DNA from 3 places in the Pantoea sp. XAF26B01_ASV70 genome. Region 3 is predicted to be linked to each of the others. Evidence: predicted binding sites of a transcription regulator. Region 3 holds the regulator's gene; each other region holds the start of a gene.
The links. The regulator ArgR, encoded in region 3, controls arginine synthesis, uptake and breakdown. The targets are predictions, from matches to a motif close to ANTGAATAAAAATACANT.
Positions count from the first base shown of each region.

Region 1: a site for ArgR is predicted at 2,908-2,925, ahead of argC (N-acetyl-gamma-glutamyl-phosphate reductase). Genes of this name have one in related genera too.
Region 2: a site for ArgR is predicted at 4,090-4,107, ahead of argF (ornithine carbamoyltransferase). Genes of this name have one in related genera too.

Region 1 covers NZ_CM137251.1:180,934-187,839, reverse strand. Annotated here, with positions in the region: gene ACX8ZY_RS00875 (argininosuccinate synthase) at 1-984, opposite strand, end outside; gene argB (acetylglutamate kinase) at 1,009-1,785, opposite strand; gene argC (N-acetyl-gamma-glutamyl-phosphate reductase) at 1,800-2,804, opposite strand; gene argE (acetylornithine deacetylase) at 2,972-4,120, shown strand; gene ppc (phosphoenolpyruvate carboxylase) at 4,474-6,906, shown strand, end outside.
Region 2 covers NZ_CM137251.1:3,675,767-3,682,672, forward strand. Annotated here, with positions in the region: gene ACX8ZY_RS17415 (GNAT family N-acetyltransferase) at 1-248, shown strand, start outside; gene ACX8ZY_RS17420 (histidine phosphatase family protein) at 243-1,028, opposite strand; gene ACX8ZY_RS17425 (hypothetical protein) at 1,039-2,367, opposite strand; gene miaE (tRNA isopentenyl-2-thiomethyl-A-37 hydroxylase MiaE) at 2,737-3,498, opposite strand; gene rraB (ribonuclease E inhibitor RraB) at 3,553-3,969, opposite strand; gene argF (ornithine carbamoyltransferase) at 4,130-5,137, shown strand; gene pyrB (aspartate carbamoyltransferase) at 5,453-6,388, shown strand; gene pyrI (aspartate carbamoyltransferase regulatory subunit) at 6,401-6,865, shown strand.
Region 3 covers NZ_CM137251.1:504,602-511,507, forward strand. Annotated here, with positions in the region: gene aaeB (p-hydroxybenzoic acid efflux pump subunit AaeB) at 1-987, shown strand, start outside; gene ACX8ZY_RS02450 (NAD-dependent succinate-semialdehyde dehydrogenase) at 1,101-2,552, shown strand; gene ACX8ZY_RS02455 (barstar family protein) at 2,608-2,877, shown strand; gene yhcN (peroxide/acid stress response protein YhcN) at 2,943-3,206, opposite strand; gene ACX8ZY_RS02465 (YdgH/BhsA/McbA-like domain containing protein) at 3,300-3,566, opposite strand; gene yhcN (peroxide/acid stress response protein YhcN) at 3,655-3,918, opposite strand; gene argR (transcriptional regulator ArgR) at 4,393-4,863, opposite strand; gene mdh (malate dehydrogenase) at 5,292-6,230, shown strand; gene mscM (miniconductance mechanosensitive channel MscM) at 6,280-6,906, opposite strand, start outside.

The DNA of each region.
Region 1 (6,906 bases), 320 kb from region 3:
CTTACGCAGCGGGGCGAACCAGCGGCCGTCATAAACCACATAGGACATCTCGTGGCCGAGCTGCTCACGCCATTTGAAGCTATCGCGATCCAGCACCAGCTGCTCAACCGCACGCAGCGCATTGACCATGATGGTGCCGCCAGGGGTTTCGTAGCAGCCGCGGGATTTAATCCCTACCAGACGGTTTTCAACGATATCAATACGGCCGACGCCATGTTTTGCGCCCAGCACGTTAAGTTTTTCCAGGCACTGGAACGGACTCAGTTTTTCGCCGTTAACCGCCACGACCCGACCTTTTTCAACGGTTACAGTCACTTCTTCAGGCTGGTCAGGCGCTTCAAGCGGATCGACAGTCCAGACCCAGCAATCTTTATTCGGTGCATTGGCCGGGCTTTCCAGCACGCCACCTTCGGTAGAGATGTGCCAGGCGTTTTCGTCGCGGCTGTAGATTTTCTCCAGTGACGCGGTGGTCGGAATGTTGCGCTCTTTCAGGTAGTCCAGCAGCGCTTCACGTGAACGCAGGTTCCATTCACGCCACGGTGCCACCACTTTCAGCTGCGGTGCCAGCGCGGTGTAGGTGGTTTCGAAACGCACCTGGTCATTCCCTTTACCGGTAGCGCCGTGACACAGCGCATCCGCACCCACTTTCAGCGCCAGCTCAACCTGTGCTTTAGCGATGATAGGACGTGCCATTGAAGTGCCCAGCAGATAAGTGCCTTCATAGAGGGCGCCAGTCTGCAGCACCGGATAGACATAGTCGCTGATGAACTCTTCACGCAGGTCAACCACGTGGCATTCAGATGCGCCGGACTGCAGGGCTTTCTTCTCTACACCTTCCAGATCGCCGCGCTCCTGACCGATATCTGCGACAAAAGCGACGACTTCACAGCCGCCGTAGTTCTCTTTCAGCCATGGAATGATGGCCGAAGTATCAAGACCACCGGAGTAAGCCAGAACGATTTTTTTGATGTTTTGCGTTTGCATTTCGTAATCCTTGAATCAGAGTCGTTAAGCGAGAATCCGGGTGCCAATCGACACGCCGTTAAACAGGTCAGGCAGCCGCTCAGCGTGACGCCAGCTGGCAATATCCACCGGGCGGCCCAGGGTACGCGCTGCATCAAGCGCAGCGTGCACTTTCACAATCATGCCGTCGGTAATAATGCCCTGGGTAATCAGCTGCTCAGCTTTGTCGGCGGTCATCTCTTCGATGCGCTGACCTTTGCCGTCGAGAATACCACTGACGTCTGACAACAGGACCAGATCAGCGCCCAGCGTCGAGGCCAGTGCGGTCGCCGCCTGGTCAGCGTTGACGTTCATCAGGTCGCCGCTGTCAGTTATACCAATTGAGCTCACCACCGGCATATAGCCGGCCGCCAGCAGGATGTTCAGCAATGCCGGATCGCCCGGCATTGCGTGGCCAACGTGGCCGAGTTCTTCATCAAACGGTGTGACATTCACGATGCCCGCATCGCCCAGGCAGAGGCCTACCGCGTTGATGCCCGATTTTTTTGCCCAGGCCAGCAGCGTTTTATTCGCGGTTCCCGCCAGCGCACCGGTAATAATGTCGATCTGATCGGCTGGCGTGACACGCAGGCCATTTTTCTTCTTCACCGGCAGCGCCAGCTTTTTCATCAGTTCATCCACCAGGCAACCGCCGCCGTGGACAATAATCAGCGGACGCTGATGGGCGCTGCGGTAGGTCAGCAGCGCTTCAAACAGGCGGGCCAGCGCTTCTTCGCTGTCTAACAACACACCGCCCAGCTTGATAATCAATGGATTGGTCATGGTATATTTGTCCGTTAAATCAGTGACTGCGTTTCAGGGAAGCCGAACCGGATGTTCAGGCACTGTACCGCCTGCGATGCCGCGCCTTTCAGCAGATTATCTTCGGCTGCCACGACAATCAGATGCTCGCCCTGCACTTCAAAACCGATATCGCAGTAAGGCAGACCCACAACGGCTTTCAGCGCCGGTACGCCCTGCTCGTAGAGCCGCACCAGTGGCTTGTTGTCATAGGCGCGATGGAAAACTGCGGCGATATCTTCACGGCTGACACCTGCTTTCAGACGGCAGGTAATCGTCGCCAGGATACCGCGCGGGAAGTTACCCAGATGCGGAGTGAAGATCACCGGCGTACCAAGGTGCGCGACGATTTCCGGGTGATGACGATGATTGAACAGGCCGTAAGGCTGCAGGCTCACTTCGCAGAAGCTGGTGCCGACATTGGCTTTACGTCCGGCACCGCTCACGCCGCTGGTGGCGTTGATTACCGGCCACTGCGCCTCGTTTAACAGTCCGGCATCCACAAGGGGCTTCAGCGCCAGCTGCGCAGCGGTCGGATAGCAACCTGGCACAGCCACCAGCTGCGCCTGCTGGATTTTCTCATGCTGATATTCGGCAAGGCCGTAAACGGCTTTGTCCAGCCAGTCGCCATGCTGATGGGTGAAGCCATAAAAGCGGGTATAAAAATCAGCGTCATTCACGCGGAACGCACCCGACAGGTCGAACACCACACAGCCAGCCTTGAGAAATTCCGGCGCCAGATCGTGGCTGACTTCGTGGGCCGTCGCCAGGAACACCACATCCACCTTGTCTGCCCACTCGGCCGCGCTGCTCAGCGGCTGCAGCGGCAAATCCACCACACCTTTCAGCTGCGGATGGAGATCGGAGAGGCGCTTGCCGGCATCAGGGCTTTGCGCCGAAACCGCCAAAGCGGTTATGTTGATATGTGGATGGCGATTCAGGAAGGTGGCAAGCTCTGTACCAGCATAACCACTGGCACCAACGATCAGCGTATTCAACATCAGGCTGTAACCCTTTTTACAGTCGCACGTTCCGGGTCGCGGCCTTGCCCCGTTACCCGCCCTGTCATCTGCAGTGATTTAAGGTTCCCTTGCAGAGGACGTTAATGTATTTTTATTCACTATTACTGCATGAATATGGATACATCCTAACCCAAGGACCGCCAACAGTGAAGACAAAATTACCGCCTTTTATTGAACTGTACCGCCAGTTAATCGCCACACCGTCGATCAGCGCAACCGATGCCGCACTGGATCAGAGTAATGAAACTTTAATCAATTTGCTGGCCGGCTGGTTCCGCGACCTCGGCTTCAGCGTTGAAGTGCAGCCGGTGCCCGGCACCCGCAATAAATTTAATATGCTGGCGCGTACCGGAAGCGGTGCGGGCGGCCTGCTGCTAGCAGGTCATACCGATACCGTTCCTTTTGACGATGGCCGCTGGACACGCGATCCCTTTACCCTGACCGAGCACGACAATAAGCTCTATGGCCTGGGCACGGCAGACATGAAAGGCTTCTTCGCCTTTATTCTCGATACACTGCGCGATGTGGATGTCAGCACGCTGAGCAAGCCGCTCTATATCCTCGCTACGGCCGATGAAGAGACCACCATGGCTGGCGCCAAATATTTTTCTGAGTCGACGCAGCTGCGTCCTGACTGCGCCATCATCGGTGAACCAACCTCGCTTAAACCGGTGCGTGCGCACAAAGGTCACCTGTCGAATGTGATCCGTATTGAGGGGAAATCGGGCCATTCCAGCGATCCCGCGCGAGGCGTTAACGCCATTGAACTGATGCATGAGTCGATCACCCATCTGATGCAACTGCGCAATACGCTGCAGCAGCGTTATCACCATGACGGCTTTGCCATCCCCTATCCCACCATGAACTTCGGCCATATTCATGGCGGTGACGCCGCTAACCGTATCTGTGCCTGCTGTGAACTGCATATGGATATCCGTCCGCTGCCGGGCCTGTCGCTGAACGATCTCGATGGGCTATTGAACGAGGCGCTGGCACCGGTCAGTGCGCGCTGGCCGGGCCGTGTCACGGTTGCCGAGTTGCATCCGCCGATTCCTGGCTACGAGTGTCCGGCAGATCATGAACTGGTTAGTGTGGTCGAGAAATTGCTGGGTATACCCACTGAGGTGGTGAACTACTGCACCGAAGCGCCTTTTATTCAGCAGCTCTGCCCAACGCTGGTACTGGGCCCGGGGTCGATTGAGCAGGCACATCAGCCAGACGAATTTATTGATACTGCATTTATTAAGCCGACAAGGGCGCTTATCACTCAGGTTGTGCAGCATTTTTGCCACTGATTAACAGCAAATGGGGCATTTCACTGCATTAACAGTAAAATGCCCCTTCATTCTGCGGGATTTAGCAATAAGAATAACTTATCCCGCTTTGTTCCCGATAAATTCTACGAATTTCCGTTATTTAGCCACACCTTCAGCGCACTTTAACGCATTTGACGAACGCAACATTACGTGGCTAGATAAAAGACGATGTTATGCCCACCGGGTGATTATCCAGAGCGTTTCAGAATGTGGACAGGCGGCAACGGAGCCGGTTCCCTGTAGATTAGGGGGAACATGGCGTTGCTGATTTTTCTGCTGCCTGAAAGGTCGGGTGTAGAAGTTTTTCAAGACGATAAGGGTGTCAGGGTCCAATGAACGAACAATATTCCGCAATGCGAAGTAATGTCAGTATGCTCGGCAAACTGCTCGGGGATACGATTAAGGATGCACTGGGAGAGAACATCCTCGACCAGGTGGAAACCATCCGTAAGCTCTCCAAGTCATCCCGTGCAGGAAATGACACTCATCGTAAAGAACTGCTCAATACGCTGCAGAACCTCTCCAACGAGGAGCTTCTGCCGGTTGCACGCGCTTTTAGCCAGTTTCTGAACCTCACCAACGTGGCTGAGCAGTATCAGACCATCTCGCAAAGTGGCGAGGGTGAGAACCATCCCGAACTGCTGAAAAAGACCTTTGATACCCTGAAGCAGCAGAAAGATATCAGCGAAAGCGACATCCTTGCGGCCATTGAGTCGCTGTCGCTGGAACTGGTGCTGACGGCTCACCCGACTGAAATCACCCGCCGTACGCTGATTCACAAGCTGGTCGAAGTTAACAGCTGCCTGAAACAGCTCGATCACAGCGACGTCTCCGACTACGAACGCAACCAGATTATGCGCCGTCTGCGTCAGCTGGTGGCACAGGCGTGGCACACCGATGAGATCCGCAAATATCGTCCGACCCCTATCGACGAAGCCAAATGGGGCTTTGCCGTGGTGGAAAACAGCCTGTGGGAAGGCGTACCCGCTTTCCTGCGTGAGCTGAACGAGCAGGTAGAAGAGGCGTTCGGCATTAAGCTGCCGGTCGATTTCGTGCCGGTTCAGTTCACCTCATGGATGGGTGGCGACCGCGACGGTAACCCTAACGTTACGGCGGCGATTACCCGCCACGTTATGCAGCTGAGTCGCTGGAAAGCCACTGACCTGTTCCTGCGCGATATCGGCGTACTGATCTCTGAGTTGTCGATGTCAGAGTGCACTGAAGAGATCCGGGAACTCAGCGGCGATCCGGAAGCACTTGAACCTTATCGTATGATCCTGAAACGCCTGCGCAGCCAGTTAATGACTACCCAGTCATTCCTGGAACGCCGCCTGAAAGGTGAACGTCTGCCGCGCCCGGCCGATCTGCTGGTCTCCAACGATCAGCTGTGGGATCCGCTGTTTACCATCTATCAGTCACTGCAAAAGTGCGGCATGGGCATTATCGCCAACGGTCAGTTGCTTGATACGCTGCGCCGCGTGAAATGTTTCGGCGTGCCGCTGGTGCGTATCGATCTGCGTCAGGAGAGTACCCGTCACACCGAAGCGATTGCTGAAGTGACCCGCTATCTGGGCCTCGGCGATTATGAAAGCTGGTCCGAAGCGGACAAGCAGGCCTTCCTGATCCGTGAACTGAACTCCAAGCGTCCGCTGCTTCCTCGCAGCTGGGAACCCAGCGATGAAACGCGTGAAGTGCTGGAGACTTGTCGCGTCGCGGCTGAAGCGCCACAGGGTTCTATCGCCGCCTATGTTATCTCCATGGCGAAAACCCCTTCTGACGTGCTGGCCGTGCATCTGCTGCTGAAAGAAGCAGGCATCGGCTATGCCATGCCGGTTGCACCGCTGTTTGAAACGCTTGATGACCTGAATAATGCCAATGACGTAATGAGCCAGCTGCTGAGCATCGACTGGTATCGCGGCTTAATTCAGGGCAAACAGATGGTGATGATTGGCTATTCTGACTCGGCGAAAGACGCCGGTGTGATGGCCGCCAGCTGGGCGCAATATCAGGCACAGGATGCCCTGATTAAAACCTGTGAGAAGGCCGGGATTTCACTGACGCTGTTCCACGGACGCGGCGGCAGCATTGGCCGTGGCGGCGCACCCGCCCATGCAGCGCTGCTGTCGCAACCACCAGGCAGCCTGCGCGGCGGTCTGCGCGTGACCGAACAGGGCGAGATGATCCGCTTTAAATATGGTTTACCCGCCGTCACCATCGCCAGCCTGTCGCTCTACACCGGCGCAATTCTGGAAGCGAACCTGATGCCGCCGCCGGAGCCAAAACGCGAATGGCGCGACATTATGGATCAGCTCTCCGCCGACTCCTGTGCGATGTATCGCGGTTATGTGCGTGAAAATGCTGACTTCGTGCCCTATTTCCGCTCAGCGACGCCAGAGCAGGAGCTGGGTAAATTACCGCTGGGCTCACGTCCCGCCAAGCGCCGACCTACCGGCGGCGTAGAGTCGCTGCGTGCGATTCCATGGATTTTCGCCTGGACGCAGAACCGTCTGATGCTGCCTGCGTGGCTGGGTGCCGGTGCGGCCCTGCAACAGGCGATGGCCGCCGGTCATCAGGATCAGCTGGAAGCGATGTGCCGCGACTGGCCATTCTTCTCTACCCGTCTGGGTATGCTGGAGATGGTATTCTCAAAAGCGGACCTGTGGCTGGCGGAATATTACGATCAGCGTCTGGTCGAGAAATCACTCTGGCCGCTGGGCAAACAGCTGCGCGATCAGCTTGATGCGGATATCAAAGCGGTACTGACC
Region 2 (6,906 bases), 980 kb from region 3:
ATATCTGCGAACTGCAAAAGATGTACTTTCTGCCAGAGGTGCGCGGTCAGGGTCTGGCACGCGAACTGGCGCTGCGGGCGATAGAACATGCACGCAGCCACGGTTTCCGTCGCTGCTATCTGGAAACCACCGCCAGCCTGACGCGGGCCATTAAACTTTATGAGTCACTCGGCTTTGAGCATATCGACAGCGCGATGGGCTGCACAGGCCATGTCGACTGCGAAGTGCGTATGTTGCGGAAGTTATAAGCCGCGCTCTACGTAACTCATATCGTTGATGGATTCAATCACGAACTCTCCGCTGTCGGTATAGCGCAGCCGGGTTACGCTCGCATTGTCCAGCGTCTGGTTTAACGATGTATCGCCAAGCGCCTGCAGTAGCGCTGTAATCGCCAGGCCATGCGTGACCACCAGAACGTTACCGCCGCCCTGCTGCCGGGCCTGCTGCGCTATCTCAGTCAGGCTATCGACCATTCGCTTCGCAACCTGCTGATAGCTTTCGGCCATGCCTGCTGATTTAATGCCTCTCAGTGCCGGCGTGCCTGACGCTTCCGCCTGCCGGATAGCGTCTATGATCCTGTCGACATGAACCTTGCCTTTGCCATAGGCCTCCATTAGCGCCGTATCGGATGCAAATCCCAACTGATGGGCGGCATCGTTCAACATATTATTATTCAGATCGCCCTCATACAGGCCAAAGCCCACTTCCCGCAATTCCCGGCGTTCGTTCAGCGGCAGCGGCGTTTTCCATGCCTGCATCACAAGCTGCGCGGTTTCTCTCGCTCTGCCAGCATCGCTGGACCAGACGGCGATAAACGGGATCGTCTGCAGACCGCGTCCCAGCTTTTGCGCCACCTCTACCCCCGCTGGCGTTAGCGGAGTATCTGCCCATCCCTGCGCGCGATGCACCGTGTTGAACATCGTTTTACCATGCCGCGTAACGTAGAGAGTGACATCGGCGGCAAGGGCTTCGCCTGCGACAGCCCCAACCACAATAAGAATCAGCAACGCTTTAAAAATTCTTTTCATCGTATTTTCCTTATCTGAACAGATTTAATTTATATTCAACCGCGATCTCTGCAGAAAGGCTGGGAGAACGCATATATTTCCCTTGCGCATTAAAAACCGGAGTTTCTTTATTATTCTTGTATGACCAGCCATAACCGAATAGCGTAAAGACCGATAAATCCTTCAGGACCGGATGGGGTTCGATGAAGCGGTTTATGAGCGCGACTTCCCCCGAACGTATACGCGTATTACGATAATTAAACTGTCCATAGTTAATCTGAAATCCGCTAAAAATGCCTTTTGAAATTTCAAATTCCGTCTGCGACACCAGCGCCAGTTCTTTATCACGGGTATAATCTTTTCCGGCAGAGGTCAGGGCGTTGAAACGCCCACGGGTATTTTTTGTCAGCGGGCGCACATAATATCCCACCGCATTATGTTTGGGCGCCGAAGTCCAGGCGGCAGCGAATTTCTGTGTCCATCTGTCGTTAATCCAGTCTGCTTCACCGACATAGTGCCACGCGTGGTTATCGAACGATCTTTTGCTGGCCGCCATGCTTTTATAATTTTCCAGCCCCTGACTGCCATAAATTTGAGAGGACAAGCGCCAGTCCGGCGAGAGCGAGTAATTCGCTTCGATAACATGACGCCGCTGGTAGGCTTCCGCTTCGCCAAATGCGTAGGCGAGACGTCCGCGATCACCGGTATAGCTCAGTGCGCCGGTATAGATCGCATTAATTTTTCGTCGGTCCTGGGTTTGCAGGGCAAGACTCTCCGGCGAGTCGTGGCGAAGCGTTTTGGTCACGTAAGCCAAATCCAGCCGTATCTTCTGCACGTTCAGCGCGCCGCTATAGCCTGAGTAACTGTTGCGTGACAAGCGGTCCGTGGTGGTCAGCACGCCGATGTTTTTAAACTCCTGCCAGCCCACTTTTCCTTTAAATCCCGCATTCGCGTCCCCCAGCTTCACTTTCAGATAGCGTTCACCAAACTTGCTGAAGCCCTGCGCGTCAGCTTTTTGCTGATGACCGCCGCTGTCGTAAAGCAGGCCGCGCGTGGCAAAGTAGTCGCTGGCTCCCAGCCTGATCGCTCGGGTATAAGTTGCATCGAAACCCAGCCAGTCCCACTGATAGCCGGAACGAAAATTCAGGCTTGACGCCTGTCCCCAGGCATTATGAACAGCGGTAGGCTGCGCTTCATTTTCCTTGAGATACTTCCAGTGATTACGCAGTCTGAGATCGAGTTGCGAATCACGCAGGAAAGCAGTGTCAGAGAACGATAATGCGTCGGAAAAGTCAGCCCATGCGCCAGGTGGCTGCAAAAACAGTAAAATAAATAACGGAATACCGCGCTTTCCCCTCATGTTAATGACTCCTTCCATTAAATGCTTATTAGCAAAACTGGACGCCAAAAAAAAGTCGCTGATTCTTTTCCCCGGCTATAGCCGGTGCAAAAAAAACCTGATTCACAACCCTCTCTGGCAAAGAGGCGTTATGAATCAGGTTTTGCTTGAAAAATAACAATCCTAATCCGGCAAGAGCACTATAGTTATTCCGCAAAGAAAAAACAGAAGAGATAAAATATTTTGTGAGGGGTCACTCAAATTATATTTTTCGGAGGTAACGCGTTCATATTAGATTAACAGTTAATACTTATCTTTTTATTATTAATAAAATCAACCCGGTTCAATATAAAAAATAAACGGCCATCGTAAGAGCGCCGTTTACTCTAATCAGAACGCCGGTACGCCGCTGTGAAAGCGTAATTCGTTGTCGGGTTCGCTAATTAACCGCCCTTCTGTTGCCCCAATCACCTGCACCCGCGGCGTGATATCTCTGGTGGCAATCTGCGCCGCCAGGGTTAAATAGTCCTGATAATGCCGCGCCTCTGAGCGCAACAGCGACAGATAGAACTTCGCCAGTTCGTCATCAAGATAAGGTGCCAGACTGGCGAAACGTTCGCAGGAGCGCGCCTCGATGTAAGCGCCGCATATCAGCTTATCCACCAGCGTTTCCGGTTCATGGGTGGTGACTTCGCGCAGCAGCGATTTGGCATAGCGGCTGGAAGTGATCTTCTGATAGACCAGCCCGCGCGACTGCATAATTTCCCACACCTGATAGAAGTGATGCAGCTCCTCTTTAATCAGCAGCACCATCTTCTCCACCAGCTCATCCGCCCACGGCAGCGCATTGCGCACGATGATACGTTTTGTCAGGTTCTTATGGGCGTTGATAAAGTCGCTGTCGCCATCTTCGCGGAAGATAAAATCTTCATAGGGTTTCAGCCACGCCAGAATGGCGTCGCCGCTGGGTTTGTCGGCAACATATTTGCGGATCAACCACACCGCGGTCTGTGCGGCTTTGAGCTCGCACACCAGATGGTCGGTTAACAGCAGGGTCAGATTTTCCGGCTTGCGCGCCTCATCAATCCAGGCCTGTGGCGTGCGGCAGTGCAGAAACTGATAGATCGGTTCAAGTAAGGGTGCGTAGTTCATGATGTTAAAACAGGTGGCAGGGGTGACAGGCGGAGAACTCTCCGCCCCGGCTACTTAGTGGCGAATACCATCATCATCTTCATCTTCGATGGCGTCGTCATCTTCATCTTCGGCATCGGGATCTTCAAAATAGGTACCCCAGCCGTCGTAATCGACGTTGTACTTACCAATCAGGTTCACCAGCTGCTCAACCTGCACATCGATCAGTTCAGGCTTCAGGGCGGATTCGCTGATGATGTCGACGCACATCACGGTGGTGCCATCTTCCAGCTCCAGCTCTTCCGGCTCGGTCACTTCATAACCCAGCTTGAACGCATCAACGGCCGCTTTTTCCAGCGAATCAAAATTATTGCATGAGAGATGGTGCTCGATGGTATAGAGCGCATCAGGATCGCTGCCATCCTCCAGCAGCTCTTCAATAATCTGCCGCGTCTCTTCCTGCTGCTCTTCCAGTAATGCTTCATATGCCATGACGATATCCTCTCTGAGTTCGGCAATAATCAATTATTTTCCCATACTGCCCGTCGCGCCACTACACAAAACGAAAAGTTTATTAGCCCCGCACTTGAAAATGCATATTCATACGGTTAGATTGAATTTTAATTCACTTTAATGATTACCGGAGTGTTGTATGAGTCAGCTGTATCAGCGCCATTTCCTCAGGCTTCTGGATTTTACTCCCGCCGAAATTGATCACCTGCTTACCCTTTCCGCTGAATTGAAACGGGCGAAAAAAAGCGCCCAGGAAGTGCAGCATCTGAAAGGTAAAAACATCGCGCTCATCTTCGAAAAAGACTCGACCCGTACCCGATGCTCTTTCGAAGTTGCCGCTTACGATCAGGGTGCAAACGTCACCTATCTTGGCCCGAGTGGCAGCCAGATCGGCCATAAAGAGTCGATGCGCGACACCGCGCGGGTGCTGGGCCGGATGTACGATGGCATTCAGTATCGCGGTTACGGACAGGAACTGGTGGAAACACTGGCGGAACATGCCGGTGTGCCGGTGTGGAACGGCCTGACCACCGAGTTTCATCCGACCCAGCTGCTGGCCGACCTGCTGACCATGCAGGAGCATCTGCCGGGCAAAAAACTCAGCGAGATGACGCTGGTTTATGTGGGTGATGCGCGCAACAACATGGGCAACACCATGCTGGAAGCCGCCGCACAGGTGGGGCTGGATCTGCGTCTGGTGGCACCGAAAAGCTGCTGGCCAGAGGAGCAACTGGTGGCGCAGTGCCGTGAAGCCGCGCAGCAGACCGGCGGGAAAATCACCCTCACCGAACATATTGCCGACGGCGTGAAAGGCGCTGACTTTATCTACACCGATGTCTGGGTGTCGATGGGCGAAGCCAAAGCGGTGTGGGCCGAGCGTATCGCGCTGCTGCGTGACTATCAGGTGAACCGGGCGATGCTCGATCTGACCGGCAACCCGCAGGTTAAATTTCTGCACTGTCTGCCCGCCTTCCACGACGATCAGACCACGCTGGGCCAGCAGATGGCGGAACAGTACGATCTGCCCAACGGCATGGAAGTGAGCAACGAGGTGTTTGAGTCACCACACAGCATTGTGTTCGACCAGGCTGAGAACCGGATGCACACGATTAAAGCGGTAATGGTGGCCACGCTGGGCCAGCGCTGATCGACCAGCACCGCGCAGCTGAGGACGCTGAGTCGCGCCCGCTCATAGCGGGCGATTCACCGTCTGATCTGGCCCGGCCTCCGATCGGCCAGGCAGGCGCAAACGTTTTCCTCTTGCTGACCCACCGCGAACGGGTATAATGCGGCCCAATTTGCCGGAGGAAATATGCTACAGCACAGCGGACAACTTGACGCTCAATCACGCCTGACCGCAGGCGGTGCTACTGTTTCTTTCGGTCATCGACCCGATCTTAAAAAAGCCCCTTAAGCAGGGGCTTTTTTTTGTCCGCAATCCGGCCGCGCAGAGGAGAAAGCTATGGCTAACCCGCTATATCGCAAACACATTATTTCAATTAACGACCTCAGTCGTGAAGAGCTGGAACTGGCGTTGCACACCGCCGCAAAGCTGAAAGCCCACCCGCAGCCGGAACTGCTGAAGCACAAGGTTATCGCCAGCTGCTTCTTTGAGGCGTCTACCCGTACCCGCCTGTCGTTTGAAACCGCCATTCATCGCCTCGGCGCGTCAGCGGTGGGCTTTGCTGACGGCAGTAATACGTCGCTGGGCAAAAAAGGCGAAACCCTGGCCGACACCATTTCAGTGATCAGCACCTACGTCGATGCGATCGTGATGCGTCACCCGCAGGAAGGCGCGGCGCGGCTGGCGACCGAGTTCTCCGGCGGCATCCCGATTCTCAACGCCGGTGACGGCGCGAACCAGCATCCGACCCAGACACTGCTTGATCTCTTCACCATTCAGGAGACGCAGAGCCGTCTTAATCAGCTGAATGTGGCGATGGTCGGCGACCTGAAGTATGGCCGCACCGTCCACTCCCTGACCCAGGCGCTGGCGAAGTTTGACGGCAACCGCTTCTTCTTTATCGCGCCCGATGCGCTGGCGATGCCAGCCTATATCACCGACATGCTGGATGAGAAGAATATCAGCTGGTCACGTCACGACAGCTTTGAAGAGGTGATGCCGCAGCTCGATATCCTCTACATGACGCGGGTGCAGAAAGAGCGGCTCGATCCGTCAGAATATGCCAACGTCAAAGCGCAGTTCATTCTGCGCGCTGCCGATCTCGCTACAGCGCGCGACAATATGAAGGTACTGCACCCGCTGCCGCGCATCGACGAAATCACCACCGATGTCGATAAAACCCCGTATGCCTGGTATTTCCAGCAGGCGGGTAACGGCATCTATGCGCGCCAGGCTCTGCTGGCACTGGTTTTAAACAGCGAACTCGCCCTGTAAGGAGATACCCCCATGACGCAGGACAACAAACTGCAGGTCGAAGCGATCAAACGCGGCACGGTCATCGACCATATTCCGGCGCAGATCGGCTTTAAATTGCTCTCTCTGTTCCGGCTGACCGAAACCGATCAGCGCATTACTATTGGCCTGAATCTGCCCTCAGGCGAGATGGGCCGCAAAGATCTGATCAAGATTGAGAACACCTTTCTCACTGACGATCAGGTCAATCAGCTGGCGGTCTATGCGCCCCATGCCACGGTCAACCGCATCGACGATTATGAAGTAGTGGCGAAGATCGCCCCGACGCTGCCGGACCACGTTGAACGGGTGCTGACCTGCCCGAACAGCAACTGCATCAGCCGCAGCGAGCCGGTCTTCTCCAGCTTTGCCGTGAAGCAGCGCGCCGACGATGTCCATCTTAAGTGCAAATATTGCGAAAAAGAGTTCGCCCGCCATGTGGTGCTGGGTCACTGGTAATCGCCCTGCCCGACCTTATAATGGGCAACACCGGCGGCATG
Region 3 (6,906 bases):
AGCCGGATCACCTCGCTGGAAGAGGAGATTCTGCAGCGCGAAGTGGTGATCCAGGCGCGTTCCGCTGAAACGCATCATGCGATGATCAATGGTATCCGTACCTTTGTGGCGACCGCGCTGGGTTCGCTGTTCTGGCTCTATACCGGCTGGACCTCTGGCAGTGGCTGCATGGTCATGCTGGCTGTCATCACCGCGCTGGCGATGCGCATGCCCAACCCGCTGATGATGGCAAAGGACTTTCTCTACGGCATGACGGTCGCGGTTCCGCTGGGCGCGCTCTACTTTATGTATGTACTCCCGGCGACGCAGCAGAGCGCACTGCTGCTCTGCATCGCAATCGGCCTGCTCGGTTTTATCGGTGGTATCTTCATTCAGCGGCGTCAGCTCGGCACGCTGGGGGCGTTGATTGGCACCCTTAACGTTCTGGTGCTGGATAATCCGATGGAATTCCACATTAACGTCTTTCTCGATAACGTTCTGGGCCAGGTCATCGGCTGCTTCGTGGCGATGATGGTGATCCTGCTGATTCGTGATAAATCAAAAGCGCGCACCGGCCGCAAGTTGCTGAACCGCTTTATGTATGCGGCTGTCTCTGCCATGACGACCAATCAGGCGCGCCGGCGTGAAAACCATCTGCCAGCGCTCTATCAGCAACTGTTTCTGCTGCTGAATCTGTTTCCGGGCGATATCAACAAATATCGCATCGCCCTGACGCTGATCATCGGTCATCAGCGGTTACGCGACGCAGAAGTGCCGGTGAATGCCGATCTCTCTGCTTATCACCGGCAGTTGCGTTACACCGCTGACCGGGTGATCTCCGCCAGCAGCGATGACAAGCGGCGTTACTACTTTGAACGTCTGCTGAAAGAGCTGGATGTCTATCAGGAAAAACTGGCCCATTACGAGGCTCCCGCCAGCGTAACGGAACCGGTAAAACGACTGGCTATGATGCTGGATAAGTATCAGAACACGCTCATCCAAATCTGAATCTGGCCGCTGTGACCTGCAGCGGCCTGCGCAATCCCCACCCATCACAAAATCTGTCGCTTTTGCCAACTATACTCTCCAGACGGAAGAGCAAAACTGACAGGAGCGAATCAATGAAATCACTGCAAGAGAGCGAACTGTTCCGGACCGGCTATTTAGCGGACGGTCAGTGGCATCAGGCGCCTTCTACCTTTGACGTGACCAATCCGGCGACCGGTGAGGTGATTGCACAGGTGGCAAAAGCGGGTAAAGCTGAAACGGAACAGGCTATCGCCGCAGCGGAGCGCGCATTTCCCGCCTGGCGGGCGCAGACTGCAAAAGCGCGCGCTGAAATTCTCACTCGCTGGTACCAGCTGATCATTGAGAACAAGCGCTGGCTGGGACAGCTGATGACGACCGAACAGGGCAAGCCCCTGAAAGAGGCGGAAGGGGAAGTAGAATACGCCGCCAGTTTTATTCAGTGGTTCGCCGAGCAGGCGAAACGGACCAATGGTGAGATTATTCCGCCAGCTAAACCCGGCTCCCGTATTCTGGCAACCCGCGAACCGATTGGCGTTGTGGCTGCCATTACGCCGTGGAACTTCCCGATGGCGATGCTGACCCGCAAACTGGGGCCAGCTCTGGCTGCCGGCTGCACCGGCATTATCAAACCTGCCAATAACACGCCACTCTCTGCCTTTGCCCTGCTGGCGCTGGCGAAGGAGGCAGGCGTGCCTGATGGTGTACTGAATGCAGTAGCCGGTGATACCCATGCCATCAGCGATGCCATCATGGCCAGCAAAGCGGTGCGTAAAATCTCGTTCACCGGCTCCACCCAGGTGGGCAAGCTGCTGATGCGCAATGCTGCCGAAACCATGAAAAAAGTGTCGATGGAGCTGGGGGGTAATGCCCCTTATATCGTGTTTGACGATGCCGACATTGATGCCGCCGTACAGGGCGCCATTGCCAACAAATTCCGTAATGCGGGCCAGGTGTGCGTCAGCGTAAACCGCTTCTACATTCACAATGCTATCTATGATCGTTTTACTCAGCAGCTGGCTACCGAAGTGAACAAGCTGAAGGTGGGCAACGGCATGGAAGAGGGCGTGATTGTCGGGCCATTAATTGAGGCATCGGCGGTGGAAAAGGTTGAGCAGCACGTCAATGATGCGGTAGCAAAAGGTGGCAAATTACTGGCGGGTGGCGAGCGACATGCGCTGGGTGGCAACTTCTGGCAGCCCACTGTGATTACTGAGGCGCACGAAGGGATGCAGCTCGCGCAGGAGGAGACCTTTGGTCCGGTGGCTGCCTGTTTCCGCTTTGATGATGAAGATGAGGTCATCCGTCGTGCTAACGATACACCGTTCGGCCTTGCCGCATACTTTTACACCCAGAATCTGCAGCGGGTGTTCCGTGTTTCAGCCGCGCTGGAAAGCGGCATGATCGGCATTAATGAATGTGCCGTATCAACCGAGCTGGCGCCGTTTGGTGGTGTGAAAGAGTCGGGGCTGGGCCGCGAAGGTTCGGTACTCGGCATGGAAGAGTATCTGGAGGTCAAAGCGCTGCACCTGGGCGGTTTGAGCTAGCGGACAGTAACGGGCGACGCAGGTCGCCCGCAGACGGAGCATGGGAGCCGTCAGCATGAAAATCGAGCGTTTTGATTTTAATGAAATTGTCGATCAGGCCCATTTCTTCCGCCAGTTCAGCGAGCGATTTGCGCTGGAGGAGCGCCGCATCTGCGATCTGGATGGATTATGGGATGTGGTGACAGGCGATCTGTTACCGCTGCCGCTGGAGATTGAGTTTGTTAATCTGGGCAGGGGACAGCGACGGCGTTATGGCGCGCTGATTCTGTTATTTGATGAAGCGGAAGAGGAGCTGGAAGGTCAGCTTCACTTTAACGTCAGATAAAACGTCAGATAAAAAAAGGCCCCGGCGAGCGGGGCCAAAGGGTTCGTCATACATCTGACGAGGAATTATTTATAAAGCTGTGCGGTGATGTGATAGTTATCGCCGGTGCGCGCCTCAATAACTTTATAGGCGCTGGCACCCTGTTCATCCGCTTTCTGAGAAAGCTCAGCGCGGTAATCCATTGGCGATCCCGCGGTTCCACTGATGGTCACGGTGCCCGCAGGCTGCAGGTTCTGCGTCTGATCGCCGGTGACCAGCTGTGCGGCTGATGCGCCGAACGCCATAACGGAAAGCAGACTGACTGTAGCGATGGTTGTTTTGATATTCATGATTATCTCCTCAATACATTCAACAACCTGCGGTTACTCGTAAAGGCGGGTCGTCGATATCTTCTGACGCCCTTCAGGCGTCATCACGGTTAATTATTTATAAAGCTCAGCGGTGACATGCCAGGTGTTATCCTGGTTGTTTTCGATGATGCGATAGTGGCTTGCGCCCTGGGCATCCGCTTTCTCTGACAGCACCTGACGGATATGCGTCTGGTCGCCATTTCGTCCACCAATGCTGATGGTCTGATTCATTGGCTGCAGACCCTGTGCCTGTTCATTGGACACCAGGCTGGCGGCGTTAGCACCCACTGAGAACAGGGATGCCAGACTCAGTGCAGCGATAGCTAATTTCATTTTCATGGTCAACTCTCCTGAAATTTCTGCTTCAGCTCTCCGGAGCGCAAAAGGGCGCGTCAGACAGAGAGCAGATGGCATTATCGGTTACGCCTTAGTTATACAGTGCGGCGGTAGCGTGATAGTTGCCGTTGTTGTATGCCTCAATCACGCGATAGGCTTTTGCGCCCTGCTGATCGGCTTTGTCGCTGAGTTTCTGTTTGATATCCATCGGTGAACCCGCCACGCCGCTGACACTGATGGTGCCGACAGCCTGCAGATTCTGTGCCTGTGACGCATCAATAGATTCTGCTGCCACAGCACCAAATGAGAGGGCGGAGAGAATGCTCAGGGTAGCAATAGTAGTTTTTACGTTCATAGATTTTTCCTCGTCGTCTATTTTTATCTTTTTATTTAGTGTGATTTGCATCACGAAAAGAAGTATAGAACTAATAACGTCAGAAATTAATACCCCGCTAATAATGTTTTTTTGTGATTCTTTATCCTTATGGCTACTTTTAATAACTTAACGTTATAAAAAAAGGGCAAAAAGTAACCTTTAAGCCACTTTTAATTGCAAAAACAGTGAGATAGATCACTTTAACTTTTAGTGCGAAAGTCGGGGGTGTATCGGGCTGGAGTTTGATCTGGATCCGGGCAATGGTGCCGGTTCAGTGATGTAAAGCAGTGTAAAATAGCGCATAAAGTGAAGCAGAGTTATCGATCTGACCAACAGCCGGGCGTGTAAAAGCAGGCTTATTACTTATCCAGAGCGGGTAACTGTCGTGGAACGGGGTGAGCAGAGAGAACGAACTGACGATCTGGCGCATGATGGCCGGTCGTCAGTCCGCGATCAGAGTTCCTGTTCAAACAGGGTGAGGATGGCACCGTGCAGCTGCTTAACGGTGAAGTCACGCGCGCGGGTAATAAAGATTGTGTCATCACCCGCGATGGTACCCAGAATCCCGTGCGACTTACCCAGTGAATCCAGCATACGTGCAATCAGCTGTGCTGCGCCGGGACTGGTATGAATCACCACCAGGGCATCGTTGTAGTCGATATCCAGTACCAGGTTTTTTAACGGGCTGGTGGTGGTCGGCACACCCAGCTCAGCGGGCAGGCAATAGACCATCTCCATCCTGGCATTCCGGGTGCGCACTGCGCCAAACTTGGTCAGCATTCGCGAGACTTTGGACTGATTGATATTTTCAAAGCCCTCGTCCTGAAGCGCCTGAACAATTTCGCCCTGGGAACTGAATTTTTCTTCTTTTAATAAGGCTTTGAAAGCCTTAACCAGATCGTCTTGTTTCGATGGGTTTCGCATAGGTTACCAATAAATAGAGAGAATAACCGCGCATCCGCCCGCGGCAGAGTGGTGATTATGCATTTATATGCATTTTTATGCAATCGTTCGATTGATGAGCAGCGTCCGGGCGGCTAGCGGGCGGCGATAATAGCAAATAAATCCGCTCAGACCAAAACACGCGTCACAGCCCCGGAAGGCGAAGGTTGCAAAGTTGTTATATTATTGGTGGTGTAGTAACAGAAAACGCACGTAGCCGTTCTCTGTCTGACGACGGCAAAGTTGTCGGTCATTCAGGTGCAATGATAAGTAACTTTTGAATCCGGAGATTAAGTGTGAAAACACGTAGAATTAACAACGGATATTTATCATCGCCTGAGCAGTTGATTAAGGTCTGACACAGATAGAATTTCGGCCCATCTCTGCCCCACCTTAATAAGGAGTTAAGAATGAAAGTTGCCGTTCTCGGTGCCGCTGGCGGCATAGGCCAGGCGCTCGCACTTCTGCTCAAAACCCAGCTTCCCGCAGGTTCAGAACTCTCGCTGTATGACATCGCGCCGGTTACGCCGGGTGTTGCCGTTGATCTCAGCCATATTCCTACCGCAGTGGCTATTCAGGGATTCAGTGGAGAAGACGCCACGCCTGCCTTACAGGGTGCCGATGTGGTACTGATTTCCGCGGGTGTCGCACGTAAGCCCGGTATGGATCGCGCCGACCTGTTTAACGTTAACGCAGGTATCGTCCGTAATCTGATCGAACAGGTTGCCACAACGGCACCTAAAGCGTTGATTGGTGTCATCACCAATCCGGTCAATACCACCGTGGCCATTGCGGCAGAAGTGCTGAAAAAGCACGGTGTTTACGACAAAAATCGGCTGTTCGGCGTGACCACGCTGGATATCATTCGCGCCAATACTTTTGTGGCTGCATTGAAAGGCAAGCAGCCTGACCAGGTGGAAGTCCCGGTCATTGGTGGCCACTCTGGCGTAACCATTCTGCCGCTGCTGTCGCAGGTTAAAGGCGTCAGCTTCAGCGATCAGGAAGTGGCTGATCTGACCAAACGCATCCAGAACGCCGGCACCGAAGTGGTGGAAGCCAAAGCGGGTGGCGGCTCGGCCACGCTGTCGATGGGCCAGGCAGCCGCACGTTTCGGTTTGTCACTGGTACGCGCGCTGAAGGGTGAAGCTAATGTGGTGGAGTGTGCTTACGTAGAAGGCGAGGGTGAACATGCGCGCTTCTTCTCCCAGCCGCTGCTGCTGGGTAAAAACGGTGTGGCTGAACGCAGGCCGATTGGTACCCTCAGCGCTTACGAACAGCAGGCGCTGTCAGGCATGCTGGATACGCTGAAGAAAGATATCGCCCAGGGCGAAGAGTTCGTTAAGCAGTAACTGACGGCTCAGACTTGCAATAACGCCCGGCTTTGCCGGGCGTTTTGCATTACAGTCCGCCAGACTTATAGGCGCGGGCAGCGGGTGTGCCGTTGCTGGCAGGCAGCTTCTTACCCAGGGTTTCCATACGCATCTGGAACGGCGGGAACGGCATCTCAATACCGTGCTGATCAAATCCGCTCAGAATCAACTGATGCAGTTCGTGACGCAGCGGCATACGGTGTCCCATCTCAGCAGCATGCACACGAAGTTCAAATAACTGAATGCCCTGCTGCAGATCGACCAGGAAGGCTTCCGGTTGCGGCGTGTCCAGGACATAGCTGCAGCGTTCAGCCGCCTGGATCAGAATGGTGGTCACCTGTTCACTGCTGACTTTCGCCGGAGCCGGAATGGTGAGCACCACGCGCGTCACGGAATCGGACAGCGACCAGTTAATAAACTGCTCAGTGATAAAGGCCTTGTTCGGCACGATGATCTCTTTGCGGTCCCAGTCGGTAATGGTGGTCGCGCGGGTATTAATTCGCGTGATACTGCCGGTCAGGTCGCGGATCGTCACGGTATCGCCGATACGAATCGGCTTTTCGAACAGGATAATCAGACCTGAGATAAAGTTGGCAAAAATCTCCTGCAAACCAAACCCCAGTCCCACACCCAGCGCGGCAACCAGCCACTGCAG